DNA from 4 places in the Janthinobacterium sp. GW823-FHT06H09 genome. Region 3 is predicted to be linked to each of the others. Evidence: predicted binding sites of a transcription regulator. Region 3 holds the regulator's gene; each other region holds the start of a gene.
The links. Region 3 encodes FNR, which switches genes on or off when oxygen is low (the NO sensors DNR and NnrR bind a similar motif). Its sites were predicted from a motif close to TTGATNNNNATCAA; they were not measured.

Region 1 (5,847 bases), on a different contig from region 3:
TCGACGGCTTTTTCTTCAGGCCCGGCACGTCGCGCACTTCATAGAAGGTTTGCAGCGCCTGCGCCAGCAATTCCTGTTTCAGGTGCGGGTAGTGGACGGCGACGATCTGCTCCATCGTGTCCTTGTCCGGGAATTTGATGTAGTGGAAGAAGCAGCGGCGCAAAAAGGCGTCCGGCAATTCCTTCTCGTTGTTCGAGGTGATGATGACGAGCGGACGGTGGCGCGCCGTGACCATTTCGCGCGTCTCATACACATAGAATTCCATGCGGTCCAGCTCGCGCAGCAAGTCGTTCGGGAATTCGATGTCGGCCTTGTCGATTTCATCGATCAGCAGTACCACCGGTTCGGGCGCCGTGAATGCCTGCCACAGCACGCCCTTGACGATATAGTTCTGGATGTCGCGCACGCGCTCGTCGCCCAGCTGCGAATCGCGCAGGCGCGACACGGCGTCGTATTCGTACAGGCCCTGCTGCGCCTTGGTGGTCGATTTGATATGCCATTGCATCAGCGGCATGTTCAGCGCGGCGGCTACTTCCTCGGCCAGCATGGTCTTGCCCGTGCCCGGTTCGCCCTTGATCAGCAGCGGGCGTTGCAGGGTCAGCGCCGCATTCACGGCCAGTTTCAGGTCGGCGGTGGCGACATAGCTGTCGGAACCTTCGAAGCGTTGGCCTTGCTGGGTGTGCTGTGCTTGCATGAGCGGTCTGCCAAAGTAGGGAAATGGTGAGTATAAACAGAACTGTGGCGCGCTGCCACGCGGACGGCCTGTGCCTGCCTGCCGACAATGCGGGTTTTATAGGTGGACTTGCAAGAATATCTTGGCTAGAATCGGCAAGCAGCAGATTAATTGTCAACCTTAATTGTCAACACATAAAATCAATAAAAACCAGCACTGGCGTTTCTCCGATTACCTTTGTTCACATTGCCACTATGAAAAAAATATTTGCACTTCTCGTGCTTGCCGGCATAGCAAATGCCGTCACAGCGGCTGACATTGTAGGAAACGCCAAGGCAGCCCCTGCCAAGGTGGAAATGTGTATCGGCTGCCACGGCATCCCCGGTTACAAGGCAACCTTCCCCGAAGTGTTCCAGGTGCCGATGATCGGCGGCCAGCCGGCAAAATATATCGAGAATGCGCTGCAAGCCTACAAGAAGGGCGACCGCAAGCACCCCAGCATGAAGGGCATCGCCAGCAGCCTGTCGGACCAGGATATCGCCGATGTCGCCGCGTACTATGCGCAACAAGCCAAGCCGAACTGAGGATCAGCCAGATGATGAAAACACTACTCGCCGCCCTCGTTTGCGCCACCGTTTCGTTTTCCGTCAGCGCCGCCGGCAATGTCAACACGGGCAAGGCCCTGGCCGAAAAATACAGCTGCGCCACCTGCCACGGCAAGGATTACGGTTCGCCCATCGACCCGTCCTACCCGAAGCTGGCTGGTCAGCACAGGGATTACCTGGAACACGCGTTGACGGCGTATAAACGGGGCGACAAGGCCAACGGCCGCAACAACGCCATCATGACGGGCCAGGTGAAACCGTTGAGCAACCAGGACATCAAGGACCTGGCCGCCTACCTGCACAGCTTGCCGAGCAGCCTGGTCACTCATCGCTGAGCGGTAACGCCGGCTCAGGCTTTCAGCCCCACCCGGCGAGCAAGTTTATGCAGATTGCTGGCGTCGAGTCCCAACTGCCGCGCCGCAGCGGCCCAGTTATCCTGATGCAGCACCAGCGCTTGCCGGATGGCCTGGCGCTGGCTCGCTTCGACGATCTGATGCATCGATAGCAGCGGCGCCGCCGGCGTGCCGCACGCGGCTGGCGCCAGCGGCAGCGCGTCCGTGCCGGCCGGCGCTTCCAGCGCATCGAGGTCGAGCATATCCGTTTCCAGCGTTACTATCTCTTTGCGGTCCGCGCCGCGGATCACGGCTTTCAGCGCGGCCCGGCTGATCACATGTTCCAGTTCGCGCACGTTGCCGGGCCAGCGGTAGTGGCACAGAGCGTTTTCCGCCGCGGCCGACAGGCGCAGGCTGCGCAAGCCCAGGCGCGCGCGGTTCAGTTCCAGGAAGCCGCCCGCCAGCAGCAGCACGTCGTTGCCCCGCTCGCGCAGCGGCGGAATCGGCACGGGATACACGGATAAACGGTGGTACAGATCGGCGCGGAACGAGCCGTCGCGCACATGTTCGCGCAGGCTGCGGTTGGTGGCGGCGATCACGCGCACGTTGACCCGGCGCGGCCGGTCCGCGCCCAGGCGCTGGATTTCGCCATTTTGCAAGGTGCGCAGCAGCTTGGCCTGTATCGACAGCGGCAATTCCCCCACTTCATCGAGAAACAGGGTGCCCCCTTCGGCCGCCTCGAAACGGCCGGGCCGGTCGCTGACGGCGCCCGAAAACGCACCGCGCACATGGCCGAACAACTCGCTCTCGGCCAGCGATTCCGGCAAGGCTGCGCAATTGACGTGGATCAGCGGTTTGCCCGCGCGGCGCGACAGGCGGTGCAGGCGGTGCGCGCACAATTCCTTGCCCACGCCCGTCTCGCCCAGCAGCAGCACGGGCAGTTCGGAATCGGCGACCACCTGCAATTCGTGCAGCAAGTGCGTGATGGCGCTGCTCTGGCCGACGAAATCGTGTTCCTCGCGCGGCGCCTGGGCATCGGCCAGCATGGCGCCGCCCGACAGGCGCAGGGCGCGGATTTCCGTCTCCAGGCGCGTCACGCGCACGGCCGCCTCGATGGCGCAGGCCAGCTCGCCCAGGTCGCGCTGCGCCTGCGTATCGAAGGTGCCCACCCGCAGCGCGTCGAGCGTGATCACGCCCCAGCGTTCGCCTTCCAGGTCCAGCGCCATGCCCATGCAGTCGTGCACGGGCAGCGGTTCGCCGGCCCGCTCGGCGATCAGGCCATCGTAGGGATCGGGCAGGGAGCTGTCGTGATGGAAGCACAGCACGCCGCGCCGCTGCAGGATGGCGGCCAGGCGCGGATGGTCGGCGACGGCGAAGCGGCGTCCCAGCGCGTCGCTGGCCAGGCCGGCCATCGCCACGGGGCGCAGGTGCTCGCCGTCGAGCTTGAGCAAGGCCACGGCCTCGCAGCCGAAGTGCGCGCGCAGGCTGCCCACGAGGCGCTGCAGGCGCACGGCCACGGGCAGGTCGGCGACCAGGTCGGTGAGCAGCAGCAGGTGGATGGCGGTGGTGGTCATAAGTACCATGCAGGGTACAACGGACCACGCTTGAAAAGGGTCATATCGACCCTGCATTTTTCAAATCGTTGATTTAAAACAAGTTTTTCCTGGCACACCGTTTGCCTAGGTAAGGGTGCCGAACCGGCATACAAGACCAAGGAAAGCCTGATGAAAACGACTCCCTCCCTCCGCGCCATTGCCGCCGCCGTCTGCGTGCTGGCCATGCCCCTGTCCGTGCAAGCCCAGGCGAGCCTGCCGGCCAGCGCCGCCGCCACTGCGGCCGCTGTCAGCCAACCCTCTGCTGCCGCCGCGCTCAAGCGCTATGAACTGCAAACCAATATCGTCGACGGCAAGATGGTGTTCATCGATGCCAAGGGCCAGGTCAACCCCGTGCTGACGGCCAAGGTGGGCGACACGGTCGAACTGGTGCTGAAAAGCGGCGAAGGCGCCGAGCACGACCTGCTGATCCCGGAACTGAACGTGGCATCAAACAAGTTCAGCGCCAATAGCGGCAGCACCACCGTGCGCTTCAAGGTCACGCGCGCCGGCACGTTCACCTATTACTGCTCGATTCCCGGCCACCGCCAGATCGGCATGGAAGGCAAGCTGGAAGTCGCCGGCACCTCGCTGGCCGAAGCCGGCGCGCCGAAGGCCGCTGGCGCCGGCAGCGCAGCGGGCGAATCGAGCCAGGCCGCCGCGCTGGCCCTGTACACGCCCGCGCCGTCGCCGATGCGCGGCCCCGATCCATCGGCCGTCAGCGTGGCCGCCAATCCGGCGCAGGTGCCTTCCGCCATCGGCGCGCGCGCGCCACAAACCCTGAAATACCGCATGGAGACGGTGGAACTGCCGGGCAAGCTCGATGACGGCACCAGCTTTACCTACTGGACCTTCAACCGGCAAGTACCGGGCCCGATGCTGCGCGCGAAGGTGGGCGATACGGTGGAACTGACCCTGTTCAACGCCAAGGACAGCAAGATGATCCACTCGATCGACCTGCACGCGGTGACGGGCGGCCATGGCGGCGGACAGCACACGCAGGTGGCGCCGGGGCAGGAAAAGACGGTGACTTTCAAGGCGCTCAATCCGGGCCTGTTCGTCTACCACTGCGCCACGCCGCTCGTGCCGCAGCATATCGCGGCCGGCATGTACGGCATGATCCTCGTCGAACCGGAAGGCGGCCTGTCGAAGGTCGACCGCGAGTACTACGTGATGCAGGGCGAGATGTACACGGGCCGTCCGCACGGCGCACCCGTGCACCAGGAACCGAACCTGGAAAAAATGGCCAATGAGCTGCCCGACTACTACGTCTTCAACGGCGAAGTGGGCGCCCTGAGCAAGACGCACAAACTGCAGGCGAAAGTCGGCGAGACCGTGCGCATCTATTTCGGTGTCGGCGGCCCGAACAAGATTTCGTCGTTCCACATCATCGGCGAGATCTTCGACAAGGTGTACAGCGAAGGCTCGATCAGCAGCCCGAAAAACGACGTGCAAACCACGCTGGTGGCGCCGGGCGGCGCGACCATCGTCGAACTGAAGGTACAGCATCCTGGCAGCTATCTGCTGGTCGACCATGCGCTGTCGCGCGCCGGCAAGGGCGCCGTGGGCGTGCTGGAAGTGACGGGCGAAGCCGTGCCCGGCGTCTACCACGCGGGCGCCGTCCAATAAAACAACCCCCCATTCATCATCAAGGAACTGCTATGGAAATGATCGACCTATCCCTGGGCCAGCTGGCCCGCCGCATCCCCGGCGCCACGCGCCTGTTCGATGCGCACCGCCTCGATTTCTGCTGCGGCGGCAACAAGACCCTGCGCGCGGCGGCCGAAGCGGCCGGCGTGGACGCGGCGCCCATCGTCAAGGAACTGCAAGTGCTGGCCGGACGGATTGACGCCAGCGGCGAGCGTGACTGGCAGGACGCCCCGGCCGCCGAGCTGGTGGAACACATCCTGGCGCGCTACCACGCCGTGCATCGCGAGCAGCTGCCCGAGCTGATACGCCTGGCGCGCAAGGTCGAGCAGGTGCATGGCGACCGCGCCGACTGTCCGCACGGGCTGGCGGAACACCTGTCGGCCATGGCGCAGGAACTGGAAAGCCATATGCGCAAGGAGGAAGACGTGCTGTTCCCCATGATCGTGCGCGGCCAGGGCCCCCGGGCCGGCGCGCCCATCAACGTGATGCGCATGGAGCATGACGACCATGGCGTGGCCTTGCGCGCCATGGAGGCGATGACGAACGATATCACCGCACCAGGTGGCGCCTGCACCACCTGGCGCGCGCTGTACACGGGCCTGCGCACCTTCCGCGAAGACCTGATGGCGCACATCCATACTGAAAACAATATCCTGTTCGAGCGCTTTGCGCCGGCCGTGGTGCACTGACAAAGGAAAGACCCATGGGTCCCTACAAAAAACTCTGGTTCACCCTGATCGGTGTGCTGATCGTGACGTTTTCGCTGCTCGGCTACTACGGCACGGAAGTGTATCGCCAGGCGCCGCCGATTCCCGCGCAAGTGCTGGCGCAGGATGGCCGGCAACTGTTCGACCGCGAGGGCATCCTCGACGGCCAGACGGCCTGGCAATCCGTCGGCGGCATGCAGCTGGGCTCCATCTGGGGCCACGGCGCCTACCAGGCGCCCGACTGGACGGCCGACTGGCTGCACCGCGAACTGACGGCCTGGCTGGAAC
Region 2 (5,847 bases), on a different contig from region 3:
GCACCTGCATGGCACAGACCTGTGCCTGATGCCGTTCCGCGGCTCGCCGGGCCAGGAGCAAGTCAAGGAAGACTGGTATGACAAGATCATGCACGGCTCCGTGCAGCTGGGCCCCACCATGCTGATGGGCTCGGACGGCGGCTGCGACGAGGGTGCCAAGGGCATGAGCGGCAGCTCGATCTGCCTGACCGTCGATACGCAGGAAGAGGCGGAACGGGCCTTCGCCGCGCTGGCGCGTGACGGCAACATCCAGATGCCCATGGAAGAAACGTTTTGGGCCAAACGCTTCGGCATGCTGAAAGACCAGTTCGGCGTGGCCTGGATGGTCAACTGCCTGAAAGAGCCAGCATAGAACAGCCCGCGCCTGCCTGCGCCGCGTCAAACGCGGCGCGGGTAGTAGCGCAAGCAGAAGCGCCCATCCTGGACTACCATAGAGGAGAGACTCCTATCGGGGACAGCCATGAATGGATTGCCGCAAGACCAGCTACAGCGCCTGCAAGGCGTGCTGGAGCAACGCAAGCTGGCGTTGCTGGAACAGATAGAGAACGAAGCGGCCGAAGCGGACGCGCGCGCCTCGCTGCTCAATGAAATCGAAGCCTCGCCGGCCGACAACGCCAGCGTGCGCACCTTGAACGCCCTCGTCAGCGAAGCGGCCGAGCACAATCAGGCGCAACTGGCCATCATCAAGCATGCGCTGGCCAAGTTCGCCGACGGCAGCTACGGCCTGTGCGACAACTGCGGCGAAGCCATCGGCCTGTCGCGCCTGAACGCCCGCCCTGAAGCGCGCCTGTGCATCGATTGCCAGACGCGGCTGGAAAAGGCACGGCGCGCCATACCATGACCCTAGCTTAACGGCGGCACGACAACAAAGGGCAAGGCATCGCTGCCCTGCCCCCTGTTTTCCAGCGTAATTACCATGCTGCCTGCCGTCCTCCGCCAGCGTCTATGCGCCGGCTGGGTGGACGGGTCTCCTCTACTGCCATTGCCTCTATGCAAGCTGTACGCTTGCTTAACTCATGTGCTGTCCGCCATTGATGGCGATGTTTGCGCCCGTGACGAATGCCGCCTCGTCGGACGCCAGGTAAGCGACCAGGGCCGCCACCTCGTCCGGCTCGCCCAGGCGGCCCAGGGGGATTTGCGGCAGGATCTTCGTTTCCAGGATATCGGCCGGCACGGCCGTCACCATCTGCGTGCGCAGGTAGCCGGGCGACACGGTGTTGACGGTGATGCCGTGGCGCGCCACTTCCAGCGCCAGCGCCTTGCTGAAGCCATGCACACCGGCCTTGGCGGCCGCGTAGTTGCACTGGCCAAACGCGCCCTTCTGGCCATTGACGGACGAGATATTGATGATGCGTCCCCATTTCTTTTCCAGCATGGGTTCCAGCACCTGCTTGCTCATGTTGAACAGGCTGTCGAGATTGGTCCGCATCACCTCGGACCAGTGCGGCAACTCCATCTTGCGCATGCTCTGGTCGCGCGTGATGCCGGCGTTATTGACCAGCACATCGATGCGGCCGAACTGCGCCAGCACCTTGCCGACGGCTTCGCTGCAGGCAGCAAAGTCCGTCACGTCAAGGGCCAGCGGGTGAAAATAATACTGCTGCGCCTGCTGCTCGTCGAGCCAGCTTTCCACCCGCGTGTTGCCCGGCGTATGCGCCGCCACGACGGCAAAGCCCGCCGCATGCAGGCGCCGGCACAAGGCCGTGCCCAGGCCGCCCATGCCGCCCGTGACCAGCGCTACCTTTTGTTCCTTCATGACTGTCTCTCCCCGCTTGTTATGGTTGTTCTGCGTGGCATCAAGTGTAGGAGCAGTTTTTATTGCCAGCCTTGCGCCAGATCAAGTGCCCAGCCTGGTGCAGTCGTGCGCGGCCGGCGCCCCGGACTGTGCCAGAATGGCCGCTACTGCACAGCGAGAGGACAGGCCATGACGTACAAGACCGTATTGCTCCACATCGACGACAGCGCCGGGCGCGCCGCCCGCATCGAAGCGGCGGCCAGCATCGCCCAGGCGTGCGGCGGCCACCTGACGGGCGTGGCGCTGACGGGCGTGTCGCGCCTGCTGTACCAGCACCAGCCCGACCTCGATGCGGACCCGAACCTGAGCTTGCATCTGAATTTCCTACGCGACCGCGCCACGCGCGCCCTCGACGGTTTCGAGCAACAGGTGCGCGCGGCAGGCGTCGCCTCGTTCGAACAGCGCGTGCTCGACGACGAGGCGGCGGGTGGCATCAGCCTGCTTGCCCGCTATGCGGACCTGGTCGTCATCAGCCAATACAATGCCAAGGATAAATCGCCGTCCGTGATGCGCGACTTTCCCGCCTATGTGCTGCTGCATTCGGGCCGGCCCGTGCTGATCGTGCCGTATGCGCCGCCGCTGCCCCTGCTGGCGCCGCCGGCAGCGGCGCGCAATGTGCTCATTTCCTGGAACGCCAGCAAGGAAGCAAGCCGCGCCGTGACCGCCGCCCTTCCCCTGCTGCAGCGCGCCGGGCAAGTCCACGTGGCCATCTTCGACGCCCAGGTGCATGCGGCCGAGCACGGCGAACAGCCGGGCGCGGAACTGGTGCACTACCTGGCGCGCCACGGCGTGGAAGCGCGGCTGCATTTGCTCGATGGGGGTGGCGTGCGGCGCGGCGATATCGGCGAGGCGCTGCTGTCGCAGGCCGCCGACCTGTCGGTCGACTTGCTGGTGATGGGAGCGTATGGCCATTCGCGCCTGCGCGAAACCATCCTCGGTGGCGTCACGCGCACGATTCTGCAGAGCATGACGATCCCCGTGCTGATGGCGCACTAGGCCTTTGCTAAAACGGTCGGGCTAGCCGCCCTGCCAGGGCTGGCTGCGGATCTTTGCCACCTGGCGCTGCGCCAGCCACTGCCACAACTGCAGCGCATCGTCCTGCGGCAGGGCCGACATGTGGCGCGGACTGGCCAGGGCAATTTCGCAATCGCGGTCCGACCATTCCTCGAAAGTGACTTCGCCTCCGCTAGCGACTTCGACCTGATACATCAAGCCATCGTCGTAGCCAAAGCGCAACAAGACGGCGGCCGGGCTGCCATCCGGCGTGACGGCGCCGCCGCGGTACACCTCGGCCAGCGCATCGGCCAGCTGTGCCGGTGAGGGCGCGCAGATGTCGCGCCCATCGGCCCGTGTCAGAATGAACCATGCCTGTGTCATGACGCGCCCTCCTATCCATACTCGTTAGCATGCGAGGCAAGTACTACGGGCAGTCACCTTGGTCCAGTGTCACTTCGGGCGCGCGGAAACTATCCCTGTCGGCATTGTTTACCAATAATTACTCATACTAACAAGGATCATACCTAAATTTCGTGCAGCGCGGAATTTATGCATATGGCACCACAGAGGCGTTGATTCACGCCACCAGCACGGGAATGCTGAGCGGATCGAAGTCATGCCAGTCGCCATTGGCGATCGTGCCTTCCGCTTCCTCGATATGCTCGGCGCCCAGCCGGTGCAGTGTCTCGAGCGCCCGTTCGCGCTCTTCGAGGCCGCCCAGCGCCACGGCGATCAGCATGCCCGGATGGCGCGGCTGGCGGTGATTTTCGCCATGTTTCTCGGGCTCGCCCGCCTCCTTCATCTTGTTGAAACTGTAGAGTGAGCCCACATGGGCGCCCACCAGCGCGCCCACCACCGGCCCCAGCGGCCCCGTCGCCAGCGTGGTGGCCGCGCCGATGCCGGCACCGACGGCGGCACCGACGGCCACGCCCTCGACCACGCCTTCCGGCGTCTCCTTGGCGCCCGGCGAGACGTCGCGGTCGCCGCCGAGCGCATGCAAATCATGCTGGCCCGGCTGGTTGACAAAGAAGGCGCTGATGCGGCTGTCAGGAAAACCCGCCTGGTTCAGGGCGGCGCGCGCGGCGTCTATCTGCTCCTGCAACTGAAAATGACCTGCGATGATGCGTGACATGATACGGCCCTCCTGGTCGGCTGCGGGCGCCCCGTGCGCCACTCCGATAGCGTGCGCCGGACAACGCCAAGATACCGTTCGCTTGCGCACACAGCCCAGAAATCCTCAGGCCGGTGCCCCATATGGGCTGCGGATATCGGCCAGGAATTGCTGTGCGCGCACATGCTGCGGCCGCGCAAAGAATTCGTCGGGCGCGGCCCGTTCCAGCACTTGCCCGTGGTCCATGAACCAGACGCGGTCCGCCACTTCGCGCGCGAAACCCATCTCGTGCGTCACGCACACCATCGTCATGCCGCCGTGGGCCAGGTCGCGCATCACGTGCAGCACCTCGCCCACCATTTCCGGGTCCAGCGCGCTGGTCGGCTCGTCGAACAGCATCAGCGGCGGCTGCATGGCCAGCGCGCGGGCAATCGCCACCCGCTGCTGCTGCCCGCCCGACAAGGCCGCCGGCATGGCGCGCGCCTTGTGCGCCAGGCCCACCCGCTCCAGCAGGGCCAGCGCCCGCTCCTCGGCTTCGCGCCGGGTGAGGCCGCGCAGGCGCTGCGGCGCCAGCGCGCAATTGTCCAGCACGGACAAATGGGGAAACAGGTTGAATTGCTGGAACACAAAACCGATATGCGAGCGGAAGGCATTCACGTCCAGCCCCGGCGCGTGGATATCCTGGCCCGCCACCGCGATGCGCCCTGAGGCGATCGGCTCCAGGCGGTTGATGGTGCGGATCAGGGTCGACTTGCCGGAGCCGGACGGCCCGCACACGACCAGCACCTCGCCCTTGGCGACGTGTTCATTGATCTCGCACAAGGCGTGATAGTCGCCATAGTATTTGTTGACGTTGTCAAAGTTAATCATGCTGCCGCTTTCAGTAGACGCGCCTGACGCCGCTCGAGCCAGAAGGCGGCGCGCGACAGGCTGAAACACAAGACAAAATACGTCATGCCCAGCAGGAAATACACTTGCACGGGCTTGGTCAGCACGAGGCCGTTCACTTGCGAAGCGATGAACGACACCTCGGCCAGGCCGATGATGTAGCCAAGCGAGGTTTCCTTGATGGTCGAGACGAACTGGTTGAGCAGCGAGGGCAGCATGTGGCGCAGCGCCTGCGGCAGCACCACCGAGCGCATGCTGTCCAGATAGTTCAAGCCCAGCGAGCGGGCCGCCTCCACCTGCCCGCGCGGCACGGCTTGCACGCCGGCGCGCACAATTTCCGCCAGATAAATGCCGTCGAAGATGACGAGGGCGGCCAGCATGGTACCGAATTGCCCGCTTTCATGTCCCGTGATGCTGGGCAGGAAGAAATACGCCCAGAAAATCACCAGCAGCAAGGGGATGCCCCGCACCACGTGGATCAGTACGGCGACGGGCCAGCGCAGCAGGCGCCAGGGACTCAGGCGCGCCAGGCCCAGCAGCAGGCCGAACGGCAGGCTCAGCACCAGCGCCAGGCTGGCCAGCACGACCGTCAGCGCCAGGCCGCCCAGCGGCCCCTCGGGATAGCGTCCCACGAGGAAATACAGCCAGTAATCATGGAGGAGTTCCAGCATCAGGACACCTTCTTTTGCAGCAAGGCCGCCAGGCCGGCGATCAGCAGCGAGACGGCCAGGTAGGCCGCGCTGGCGAAGACGAAGGCATCGACGCTGCGGAACGAGGCCGCTTCCACGCGCTGCGTCTGGTACATCAGCTCGGCCACGCCGATGACGGTGGCGATGCTGGTGTTTTGCCACAGGGTCAGGGTTTGCGACAGCAGCGGCGGCGCGGCCAGCCGCAGCGCCTGCGGCAAGATGCACAGGCGCATGGTGGCAAGAAAACTGAAACCCAGCGCCCGGCCCGCCTCGAATTGCTGGGCGGGTATGACGCGGATGCCGCTGCGGATGTCTTCCGCCATGTAGGCGGCCGTATATAAAGTCAGGGCCGTGACGGCGCTGGCGGC
Region 3 (5,847 bases):
AGGCGTCCAGCGTGATTCTGGGCGTGCCCGCGTAAATGGGGTAGGTCGGATTAGCGCGCAAGCGCGTAATCCGACAAGGTTCCGGGGTCTGACCCCAGTTTTACGTTGCAGGCTTAATCCTTCAGCCTGGACAACCAATCGGCCGCCGCCGCCAGCGCCTGCTCCAGTTCCTGCGCCGTCTGCGCCAGCAGCGCCGGCACCTCGTCGAGGCGGCCCGCATCGATGGCTTCCTCGGTGGCGAACGCGGTGCGGATCAGGCGTTTCGTGCCCAGGGTGCCGACGGAGCCGCGCACGCTGTGCAGGATGCGCGCCACGTCGCTGTGGCGGCCTGCCTGCAATGCTGTTTCGGCGTCGCGCATGGGCGTCATGCCCTTGTTCAGCGCGTCTTCCACCATGCGCCGCAGCACGCCGCGCCCTTTCGCGTCGCGCCCCATCACGCGCATCAGCGGCGCCATGGAAAACACTTCCTCATCGGCGACGGGCGCCGGCCCCGCCGTCTGCACTGGCGGGCGCTTGGGCAGGTGGCGCAGGATCACTTCCATCATCTCTTCCACCACCACGGGCTTGGCGATGAAATCGCTGATGCCGGCCGTCATGCAGCGCTCGCGCTCGGACGCCAGCACGCCGGCCGTCATGGCGATCACGGGCAGGCTCAAGCGTAGTTCCGTGCGGATGATGTGGGTGGCGCTGAAGCCGTCCATGACGGGCATCTGCATGTCCATCAGCACGATGTCGTAGCGCAGCGCTTCCGTGCGCAGCCGTTCCACGGCCTGCAAGCCGTCGCCCACCACGTCGAGGGTGGCGCCCATGTGTTCGAGGATGCCGCGCGCCACGGCCTGGTTCAAATGGTTGTCTTCCACCAGCAGGAAATGCACGCCGGCCAGTTCCGTGCCCAGCGGCTGCTGCAGCATGCGCTGCTCGCCGCCGTCGTGCTTGGTAATCAGCGCCTGGTGCAGGGCGTCGAACAGGCTCGAGCCCGTGATGGGCTTCATCAGCACGACGTCGGCCTCGGCCGCGCTGGAGATTTCCTCCAGGTGGTTGCGGGCGAAGGCGTTGACCATCACCACGATGGGCTGGCGCTGGCCGCTGGCTGCCTGGCGGATAGCCTTGGCCGTGGCCAGGCCGTCCATCACGGGCATGTGCCAGTCGGCCAGCACCACGTCGTACGGCTGCTGCTGCGCCAGGCGCTCGCGGTACAGTTCGATAGCGGCAAAGCCGGAGTCCACTTCGTCGGCCAGCCAGCCCCATGCCTCGATCAGCTTGACGATCAGTTCGCGCGTGGTGCGGTTGTCGTCGGCCACCAGCAGGCGCAGCTGGCCCAGGGTGGGCGTGCGCCGCGTTTCGGCCGGCTGCGCCAGCATCTCGAACGGCACGCTGAACCAGAAGCGGCTGCCTTTGCCTTCGCTGCTGGCGACGGCGATGTCGCCGCCCATCATGTGGATCAGCTGTTTGCTGATGGCCAGGCCCAGGCCCGTGCCGCCGAAGCGCCGCGTGATGCTCTGGTCGCCTTGCGAAAACGCGGCAAACAGCTGCTGTTGCTGCAACTCCGTCATGCCGATGCCCGTGTCGCGCACTTCGAAGCGCAGCCAGGCGCGGCCCTTGTCTTTCTCGGACAGGCTGACGGCCACCACCACTTCGCCGCTCTCGGTGAACTTGATGGCGTTGCCGGCCAGGTTGACGAGAATCTGCTGCAGGCGCTGGGCGTCGCCCATGAGGCGGCGCGGCACGTCGGGCTCGACGGCAATCGCCAGTTCCAGCTCCTTTTCGCCCGCATTCATCGTCATCGTCGTGGCCAGCGTGTTCATGACCTCGTCGAGGTCGAATTCGACGGGCGACAATTCCATGCGGCGTGCCTCGATCTTCGAATAATCGAGCACGTCGTTGAGGATGCCCAGCAGCGACTGGCCGGCCACGCGCACCATGGTCAGATACTTGCGCTGTTCCGTATCGAGCTTGGTATTGCCCAGCAAATACACCATGCCCAGCACGGCATTGAGGGGCGTGCGGATTTCATGGCTCATGTTGGCCACGAAATCGCTCTTCGCGCGGTTGGCCGCCTCGGCCCGGTCGCGCTCCTGTTCCAGCTCCGCCGCGCGCGATTCGAGCTCCTGCTGCAAGCGGTCGCGCTCGCTCATCAGGCCGTTGAACGCTTCCGTCAGCTCGCCGATCTCGTCGCGCTGCTGCACGGGCACGGGAGTGAAACGGCTGCCGCTGGCGCGCAGCGCCTGCAGGGTGTCGCGCAGGCGCACCAGCGGCGAGAGCAGGCGCACGGTGACCCAGCCCAGCACGGCTGCGGCCAGCAGCGAGGCGAGGATGCTCCACAGCACCAGCCGGTACAGCACGCCGTCGAACGGTTCGAAGGCGTCGTCGAGGGGCAGCGAGGCGGCCAGCAGCCAATTTACGGATTTCAGGCGCTTGAAGCTGTTGACGGCCGTGATGCCGCGGCTGTTGGTGCTGACCATGGTGCCTTCGCCATCGTCCTTCAGCAGCCGGGTGGTCGTCAGGTTGGCGTTCGGCAGGCGCGGCTGCAGCAAACGGCTGGTGTCGGGATGCAGCACATAGCGCGGCACGGCGCCGCGCGTGAGGACGAAGTAATAGCCGCTCTTGCCGATCTTTTCTGAGCGCAACCTCCCCAGCAGGTTATCCTTGTACAGGCGCAGCACGCCGATCACCACGCCGGCCACCTGGCCATCGGCGCCCAGCACGGGCGCGACCATCTGCACGATGGGCATGCCGCTCGATTTGCCCAGCATCGGCTCGGTGATCATGGGCTGGCGCGTGCGCAGCACGGTCTGGAAATACTCGCGCTCGGCGACGTTGATCCCGGCGCGCCCCGCCACTTCCGGCATGTCGGCCACGACGGCGCCGTGCGCGTCGAGCACCAGCACGTCGTCGAACAGCACCAGCATCGAGCGGCGCGAATAGTAGTCGCGCAATTGGGCGGGCTGGGTGATCAGTTCTGGCGGCTGCTGCCGGGCCGTCAGGGTGACGATCTGCAGCAGCATGCCCAGCTTGTCGTCGAGCTCGGCGGCGGTGCGGCTGATCAGGGACGACTGCTGGCTCAACAGTACCTTGGTGAAATCGTCGCGCATGTGCTGCACCTGGATCATGGTGACCAGCGCGATCATGGCGATCGAGGTCAGGCTGGTGGCCAGCGCGACTTTTGCTTTGATGCCGAGAGGCTTCATGATTTCCTTTTCAGTACCGGGCGGCACAGGCGGCAGATAATGCTGTCAGGAATTTTCCTATCAATACCCCAGCTTGGCAAGCGCCGCCACGCAAATTGCCCTCTCCGCATGGGCTTTTGACGATGTTGCCATATAATTAAAGTCGGAACGTCGTTTATTCAGCGAAATTGCGGTGAAATTGGCACACGGCAACCCTGTATGCAGTAAACTTGTTGTTGCATTTTCTAAAAGGTACCGACATGACTGAAGCGCTACTCACTCCAACCTCGCCCACAGTGACCGTGGAAGCGTTGCGTGCGCGATGCTCGACCTGCAGCATGCATCAATTGTGCCTGCCGATGGGCCTCGACGTGGGCGACATGGACAGACTGGACCAGATCATCGGCCGCCGCCGCAAGATCGTGCGCGGCGCTTCGCTGTTCCGCATCGGCGACTCGTTCCAGAACCTGTATGCGATCCGTCTGGGCCACTTCAAGACCTACCAGATCAATCCGGGCGGCGAAGAGCAGGTGACGGGTTTTCAGATGGCTGGCGAACTGCTGGGCATGGACGCCATCAGCGCCGACCGCCACCACTGTAATGCGGTGGCGCTGGAAGACAGCGAAGTGTGTGAAATCCCGTTTTCCAGCCTGGAACAATTGCTGGGCAATATGCCGACCCTGCTGCGCCATTTCCACCGCATGATGAGCCAGGAAATCACGCGCGAGCAAAGTGTCATGCTGTTGCTGGGCAACATGCAGGCGACGCAGCGTTTTGCCGCCTTTATCGTCAACCTGGCGTCGCGCTATGAAGCGCGCGGCTATTCGGCCAGCAAATTTCAGTTGCGCATGTCGCGCGAGGAAATCGGCAACTACCTGGGCCTGACCATCGAAAGCGTCAGCCGTTTATTGTCGAAATTCAAGAAGGAAGGCTGGCTGCGCGTCTCCAACCGCGAGATCGAGATCTTGCAGCCGGCCAAGTTAAAAGCCATTACAGCCGGCACCGACGTCTGCAAGTAACAGCACCGTCAAAACCTACTGCGCGTCGTGCTTTGCGGCCTGCGATGCTCGCTGTGCTATAGCACAGCTGTGCTTCTCAGCCACAAATCACTGCCGCTCGCTACGGTTTTTTCCCGGCGCTGTACGTTATAACTCTTCATCCGCATGCAGCGCGATGCTGCGTTGCACGGGCCAGGTCCAGATGCCGGACAGGCGCCACTCGCGTTTGTCGTTTTCCACCAGCACTTGCCAGCGGCTGCGCTCGAGCATCGGCAGCGCCACGGAAAAATTGCCGGCCGCATCGGGCTGCACCAGCAGCTTGATATCCTTTTCCGGCAGGGTCGCATGCGCCAGGTGCAGCTGCAAAGGCCCCTGGTACGCCTTGCCGAAGCTGTGCACGGAGCCGCTCAGGCGCGCTGCAGCGACGTCATACGACAGGGTCGTATCCATGGCCAGGTCGCTGGCGATCGTGTCGCGCTTCAAATCCTGGTTGATCGCCTTGCCCTGCTTGTAATAGTCGCCCACCACCAGCGCATCGGGCTGCGTAAACGCGATATAGCCCATGAAGCTGCCGACGACCACGGACAGGCCGGGACCGATCATCAGCAGCCATGGCCAGCGGTGTTTGTACCACGGGGCAACGGGAGGTTGCAGTTTCAGACTGTCGGACATTGTGTTCTCCTTGGGGGTGGACCCTTTGGGTCCGACTCCAGCTTTTGCTTCCGGGTTGAAAATCAAGTGACCCTAACGCATGATTGATGATACCCCTACGGCGAAATAACGGGGTCGGACCCGGAGGGGCCGACCCCAAATCAACATCACCGCGGCACGATGAACACCGCGCTTTCGCGCACGTGCAGCGACGGGTCGTCCAGCGAGTGCAATTCGATCGCAATCTTGTTCGAGCCCTTCTCGCCGACGCCGTGCGGCACGCGCAGGCGGATCGGCCAGCCCAGCGTTTCCGTCGGCTGCAAGGTCACTTCGTCGCGCGTCAGCAAGGTCAGGCCCGGCAAGCCGGAAGCGCTGATTTTAAAGTGCTGGCTTTGCTCCGAGGTGTTCATGATCTGCAGACGATAGACGTTTTCGATCATGCCGTCTTCCACCTCGCGTCCCATCGAACCGCGGTCGCGGATCACGTCCATTTTCAGGGGCGTGCGCAGGGCCAGCGACGTACACACGGCGATGATGATCAGGGCCAGGATGGACGTGTAGATCAGCACGCGCGGGCGCATGGCGCGCTGGCGGATCTGCTTCGAATTGAAGTTGTTTTCCATCGCATGGTCGGTGCTGTAGCGTATCAGGCCACGCGGCCGCTCGACCTTGTCCATCACGGTATTGCAGGCATCGACGCAGGCGGCGCAGCCGATGCATTCATACTGCAGGCCGTTGCGGATATCGATACCGGTCGGACACACCTGCACGCACAGGGTGCAATCGATGCAGTCGCCCAGCTTGTCGTTGTTGCCGGCCTTCTTGCTCATGGCGCCGCGTGGTTCGCCGCGCTTGGCATCGTAGGTGATGATCAGGGTGTCCTGGTCGAACATGGCGCTCTGGAAGCGCGCGTAGGGGCACATGTATTTGCACACCTGCTCGCGCAGCCAGCCCGCGTTGCCGTAGGTTGCCAGGCTGTAGAACAAGACCCAGAACCATTCCCAGGGACCGAAATTGAGGGTGGTCACCTC
Region 4 (5,847 bases), on a different contig from region 3:
CCTGTTCGCGCACCAGTTCGCGGCTCATCACGCCGTACATGACGTTTTCCAGTTCCAGGTGAACACGTCCCAGCGCCGTCAGCTTCTTGAACGGCAACAAGATCAGGTCGCAGTCGGACAGGGCCACCGCTTCCGAGGAGTAGTGGCGCGAGTGGATGCCGTCGACGCCCAGCATGTCGCCCTTCATGGGAAAGCTCAGTACCTGTTCATTGCCGAATTCGTCGATGAGCACGGTTTTCAGGAAGCCCGAATTGACGATGTACAAGGTGTCGAACGGTTGGCCGATGGTATGCACGCGCTGGCCCGTCTTGAATTGCACGTGCTGGAACAGCAGTTCGTCGGCGGCGATGGTGCAGGCGCTGGAGATATGCAGCAGATCGCATACTTCCTTCAGGTTCGACCATAGCCGCCCCTGGCGCTGGCGCCCTGCTTCCATCGGGGAAGAGGGGGCCAGCGATGGGGCGGCGGCGCGGGTTTCGGGCGTTTGCGTGGACAGCATGTTCATCTCCTGGTGACAGGTAGTTCAGAGTTGAATGACAGGGTGCGCAGACGGCGGGCAGGGAAAGGGCGGCGCGCGTCCAGGCTGGTAAAGCTCAATTCGCTGACGACTTGCTGTGTGATGAAATAACTTCCCAGCAACTTGATTACTGGTTTCAGTATGCCAACAACCATATGCAATTAATATCAGCAGTGGCTGAATATGGCAGTAGGAGCTACGGTAGGGGGAGTAGGATTGTTCCTACGGTCGACGCGCGGGCGCGCGCCGCCGGGCTTACGTCTTGAAGGGGGAGAGCAGGCGGTGCGCCACGGCGTACTGCACCATTTCGGACAGCGAACTCATGCCCATTTTTTGCATGATGCGCGTCTTGTGCGTACTCACCGTCTTCACGCTCAGGTGCAGGTTGTTGGCGATTTCCGTGATCGACTTGCCCGCCACCAGCAGGGAAAAGACTTCGAACTCGCGGTCCGATAACTGTTTGTGCAGCAAGCTTTCATTCGGCATCATGATGTTGAGCACGAGCTGCTCGGCCACCTCGGCGCTGATGTAGGGGCGTCCCGACGCCACCTTGTGAATGGCGCCCACGAGCTGGGTACCAGCGCTTTCCTTGGTTAGATAGCCTTGTGCGCCGGCGCGGATGGCGCGCACCGCATATTGTTCTTCCTCGTGCATGGTGAGGATCAGGATGGCCAGCTTGGGCGCCTCGCTGCGGATTTGCCGGATCAGGTCGACGCCGCTGCGGCCCGGCATTGACAGGTCGAGCAGCAGCAGGTCGAAGCCGCCCTGGCGCACCTGATTGAGTACTTCAAAGCCGTCGATGGCTTCGCCCACGATATCGATATCCGGCGCGCCGTCAAGGATGCGCTTCAAGCCTTCTCGCATGATGGTGTGGTCGTCGGCAATTACAATACGTATCATAGGCGGGCAATCTGGATGCGTGAAATCTGCTCTGTCCGTCACCGGACAATCAAATGTTGAGAAACGAGAAACGTTGTCATTTTAACTGAGGCGGCCGCATTATGCCTTTTTCTGCATATGCCGGCAACGGCGGCCCCGGTGGTCATGTGACCTCTTATTCGGACGGGGGTTCCTTGATCAGCCTATGCACGAGCACGGGCAATTTCGAGTGCGACAGCACTTTATTGGTCACACTGCCCAACAGCAATTGCCCCCAGCCGCTGCGGCCATGCGAACCCATGAAAATCAGATCGCAATGCTGCAATTGCGCCACTTCCACGATCTTCAGGGCCGGGCTGTCGGAAAAGGCCGTCAGGCCCGTCGCTTCCAGGCCGCGCTTGGCGGCCGCGTCGAGGATGGGCTGCCAATGGTCGGCGCCGGCCTTGCGCATGGCGATGCGGTACTCCTCCTCGCTGGGATAGCTTGGCGGAATGATTTCGATGTACACCGGGTACTGGTATTCGGGCGCCACATACAAGGCAAGGATGTCGGCGTGCATCTGTTCGGCAAAAGCAACGCCGGCGCAGGCCGTCAGGTTGGAGACGGTGGAGCCATCCGTGGCGATCAGAATTTTCTTATACATGGCAGGTCCTTTGGCGGTGACTGAGCGCGCGCAACGCCTCTTATTGTAGACGCGGCGGCAGCATTGTATTCATGCAAAGACTTGATAATTATCAATACAACTGCACCTTCAGTATAGACAACATTGGCAGAAAGATCGTGTGTAGCTGCAACGATGTCCATGTGGCGCTGTTGCGCAGACGCCCGGAAGCAGGATTTCTTCTGCTGTGCGTGGTCTTGCACGCACGCCAATGGTAGTATTTCAAAATACAACAGCTGGAACACATATTTCCTTGTGGAAAAGCTCTTGTAGGCCAGCTTTGCACCAGGAAGCGCGTTTTGAGATTTACCAACAGGGCGGCGCCCTGCTACACTCGCACCATCGCAGCGGTATTGCCTCAAATCATCTTAATCGAGAAATTGTGGGTATCAGTCTGTAAAACGCACAGTTCAGGCGGAATTTTGACAAATTATGGAGAAGCAGGGATATGACCAACGCCGCTGATGATTTCGACGCATTATTCGATGAAGTATCTGCGCAAAGTGCGGCCGCGGCTCAGCCCGCGCCTGCCGCCGCGCCCGCTCCCGCCGTGATTGCGGAGGACGATTTCGACGCGCTGTTCGACTCGGTGTCGGCCAACGCCGCCGTGCCGGCAGCCGCCGAGCCCGTGGCCGCCGAGGCGGAAGCGCTGCCTGTGGCCGGCGCCGAGGCGTCTGGCGACGCGGCCGATCCCGTCGACCAGTCCGACAAGCCGATGTTCGAGCGTCTGGGCGGCATCGTGCGCCTGCTGCACGATTCGCTGCGCGAACTGGGCTACGACAAGGCGCTGACGGAAGCGTCGTCGCAGATCGTCGACGCCCAGGACCGCCTGGAATACGTCGCCACCCTGACCGAGCAGGCCGCCAACAAGGTCCTGAACACGCTCGACGAAGGCATGCCGGCGCAGGATGTGCTGTCGAAGAAAGCCAAGGACATGGACGGCCGCTGGACGGCGCTGTTCGACGGCAAGCTGAGCCTGGAAGAATTCAAGGCCCTGGCCGGCGACTCGCGCCAGTTCGCGCAAGCCGTTGCCGAAGCGACGGAAGCGGAAAAAGCGCGCTTGCTGGAAATCATGATGGCGCAGGACTTCCAGGACATCACGGGCCAGCTGATTAAAAAAGTGGTCAACATCACCAAGACCGTGGAAAACGAACTGGCCCAGCTGTTGCGCGACAACGCGCCGGCCGAGGTGCGCGAGAAACTGGCGCAAAAGCCGGTGCCGCTGATGCAGGGCCCGTCCGTGCCGTCGGTGGCGCTGGACCAGGATAATGTAGACGACCTTCTTGCGGATTTGGGATTCTAATGGACGATATGCTCAAGGATTTCGTCGTTGAGGCGATGGATCTTGCGGTTAATGTTGAAGAGCACTTGTTGCGCCTCGAGCGCGATCCTGACAACAAGGAAACACTGAATGCGGTGTTTCGTTCCTTCCACACGATCAAGGGTGGTGCCGGCTTCATGGGCTTGCCCGCGCTGGTGGCGGCCTGTCACCTGACGGAAAACCTGTTCGACGCCTTGCGCACGGGCGCCGCGCCCGTCACCCCCATCGCCATCGAGGCGGCGCTGCAGGCGTCCGGTTTCGTCGCCGACCAGCTGACGGAACTGGCCAATGGCGCCGCGCCGGAAAGCTTGCCGGCCATGCCGGAAGAGCTGGAACACATCCTGACGAACGCCATCGAAGGCAAGGGCATGGACGCGCCTGCGCCTGCCGCCGCCGTGGTGGCGGAAGTGGCCGCGCCCGTTGCCGAGGTTGCGGAAGTGCCTGCCGCCACGCCTGCCGCCGCCGTCTCCACCGCCGGCGCCGATGGCCTGGACTGGGAAGGCATGTATAACGCCGTCGTGCCCGAGGGCAGCCGGGTCGCTGCCGCGCCGGTGTCCGCCGTCGCCGCTGCCCCTGCCGTCGTGGCCGCCGCTGCGCCCGCCGCTGCTGCCGCTGCCGCCAAGCCGGCCGCCAAGGCCTGGGATGGCGCCGAGCGACGCGAAGAGCGTCCGGAAGTGCGCCATGCCGCGCCCGTCAAGGAAGACAGCATCCGCGTCGACGCCGTCAAGCTCGACGCGCTGCTGGAAGTGGCGGGCGAATCCGTGCAGGCCGCCAACCAGGCCGCCGTGCTGCTCGAACGCTTGCTGCAATTCAAATTCGAAGGCCAGGCCGCTACCCTGATGGCGACCCTGGCGGAAACCCTGGAGCGCGCCTCGCGTTACTCGACCGAACTGCAGCGGGCCACCCTGGCCACGCGCATGCAGCCTGTCGGCCGCCTGTTCCAGAAATTCCCGCGCCTGGTGCGCGAGCTGGCGAAAGACCTGGGCAAGGATGTCGAGCTGACCATCGAAGGCGCGGAAACGGAAGTCGACCGCGTCGTCGTGGACAGCCTGTACGATCCGCTCGTGCACATGCTGCGCAACTCGCTCGACCATGGCGTCGAATCGCCGGAAGCGCGCCTGGCCGCCGGCAAGCCCGCCAAGTCGTATATTTCGCTGAAAGCCTGGCAAGAGGCCAACAGCGTCATGATCGTGCTGCAGGATGACGGCAAGGGCATGGACCCAGTCTTCCTGCGCAGCAAGGCCCAGCAAAAGGGCTTGATCAGCGAAAACGCGCAATTGAGCAACGACGAATGCTTCCAGCTGGTGTTCCTGCCGGGCTTCTCGACCAAGGAAGTGGCGTCCAGCGTCTCCGGCCGCGGCGTGGGCATGGACGTGGTGAAAACGGCCGTGGAGAAAAACCGCGGCGCCATCCACATCGAGTCGACGCTGGGCAAGGGCACGAAGTTCGCCATCCGCCTGCCGATCGAACTGTCGATCGTGCCGACCATGCTCGTGTCGACCTCGGGCGCCGCGCTGGCGCTGCCGATGGCGGTGGTGCAGCGCGTCGTCGAATTGCCGGAAACCTTCATGGAAGTGGGTGGCGCGCCCGTGCTGAAAGACCAGGGCCGTCCATTGCCCGTACGGTCGCTGGCCGGTGCCCTGGGCTATGAATCGTGCAGCGAACGCGTCGGCATCGTCGTCGCCGCGCCACAGCCGTACATTCTCGCCGTGGAAGCCGTCGATGGCACGGCCGACCTGGTGATCAAGCCGATGACGGCCATCACCGTGGAAGGCATCACCGGTACGGCCCGCTCGGCCGAAGGCGAGCTGGTGCTGGTAGTCGGCTTGTCGTTCCTGATGGACGGCTGCCGGGGAAGCGTTCGTCTAGCTGCCTGAGTCTTGCTTCATTCGTTAGAAAGCCCGCTAGGCATAGCGGGCTTTTTTTATGGCGCCAGCGGTGTCAGATGTTGTTAGGGCGTAAGGTGCCGCCTTCCAGCCAGCGCTGCACGCGCACGATTTCCTGGGCGCGCTCAGCCTCGTCCTTCGGCGGCGGCAGGTAGATGTCGGGCATGATGCCGTCGAGATCGACCTGCAGATATGGCAAGCGGGCCGAGCGCGAGGTGGCGTAGGCCAGCTGGCGCCGTCCCGAGGGCAGAGGGTGCATGCGCAGATTCGAATAATCGAGCGCGCCTCCGCTGTTGCGTCCGATCAGCTTGACGCGAAAGCTTTGCCGCGCTTCCAGCAGAAACTGTTCGCAGGAACTGCCGCAATCGCGGTCGACCAGCACCGCCACCCTGGACGGCTGTACTGCCTGGCCAGACACACTCGCATAGCTGACAGGCCCGTTGGTGCTTTGCGCCACGAACTGGCCGGGCTGCACGCTGCGCATGCGGGTGACGGCCAGTGCCATATATTTCGTGCAGGTGGCGTCGCCGGGAGCGTACAGCGCGCAGATGTTTTCCTGGCTGGCGATATTGGCCGGCGTGGA

Region 1: a site for FNR is predicted at 3,253-3,266, ahead of nirK (copper-containing nitrite reductase). Genes of this name have one in related genera too.
Region 2: a site for FNR is predicted at 1,828-1,841, ahead of AC1Q6X_RS15540 (universal stress protein). Genes of this name have one in related genera too.
Region 4: a site for FNR is predicted at 2,121-2,134, ahead of AC1Q6X_RS02385 (universal stress protein). Genes of this name have one in related genera too.

What each region holds. Positions count from the first base shown of each region.
Region 1 is NZ_JBXAHC010000012.1:118,528-124,374, reverse strand. It holds gene AC1Q6X_RS20990 (AAA family ATPase) at 1-694, opposite strand, end outside; gene AC1Q6X_RS20985 (c-type cytochrome) at 928-1,257, shown strand; gene AC1Q6X_RS20980 (c-type cytochrome) at 1,272-1,613, shown strand; gene norR (nitric oxide reductase transcriptional regulator NorR) at 1,628-3,184, opposite strand; gene nirK (copper-containing nitrite reductase) at 3,335-4,831, shown strand; gene ytfE (iron-sulfur cluster repair protein YtfE) at 4,864-5,541, shown strand; gene AC1Q6X_RS20960 (nitric-oxide reductase large subunit) at 5,556-5,847, shown strand, end outside.
Region 2 is NZ_JBXAHC010000008.1:142,193-148,039, reverse strand. It holds gene AC1Q6X_RS15555 (VOC family protein) at 1-352, shown strand, start outside; gene AC1Q6X_RS15550 (TraR/DksA family transcriptional regulator) at 461-841, shown strand; gene phbB (acetoacetyl-CoA reductase) at 1,010-1,756, opposite strand; gene AC1Q6X_RS15540 (universal stress protein) at 1,925-2,791, shown strand; gene AC1Q6X_RS15535 (hypothetical protein) at 2,813-3,172, opposite strand; gene AC1Q6X_RS15530 (glycine zipper domain-containing protein) at 3,369-3,923, opposite strand; gene AC1Q6X_RS15525 (amino acid ABC transporter ATP-binding protein) at 4,029-4,772, opposite strand; gene AC1Q6X_RS15520 (amino acid ABC transporter permease) at 4,769-5,461, opposite strand; gene AC1Q6X_RS15515 (amino acid ABC transporter permease) at 5,461-5,847, opposite strand, start outside.
Region 3 is NZ_JBXAHC010000005.1:350,311-356,157, forward strand. It holds gene AC1Q6X_RS10750 (TOBE domain-containing protein) at 1-35, shown strand, start outside; gene AC1Q6X_RS10755 (response regulator) at 114-3,188, opposite strand; gene fnr (fumarate/nitrate reduction transcriptional regulator Fnr) at 3,428-4,186, shown strand; gene AC1Q6X_RS10765 (FixH family protein) at 4,313-4,837, opposite strand; gene ccoG (cytochrome c oxidase accessory protein CcoG) at 4,984-5,847, opposite strand, start outside.
Region 4 is NZ_JBXAHC010000001.1:499,574-505,420, reverse strand. It holds gene AC1Q6X_RS02395 (Crp/Fnr family transcriptional regulator) at 1-436, opposite strand, end outside; gene AC1Q6X_RS02390 (response regulator) at 773-1,417, opposite strand; gene AC1Q6X_RS02385 (universal stress protein) at 1,572-2,039, opposite strand; gene AC1Q6X_RS02380 (protein phosphatase CheZ) at 2,506-3,360, shown strand; gene AC1Q6X_RS02375 (chemotaxis protein CheA) at 3,360-5,255, shown strand; gene AC1Q6X_RS02370 (S41 family peptidase) at 5,320-5,847, opposite strand, start outside.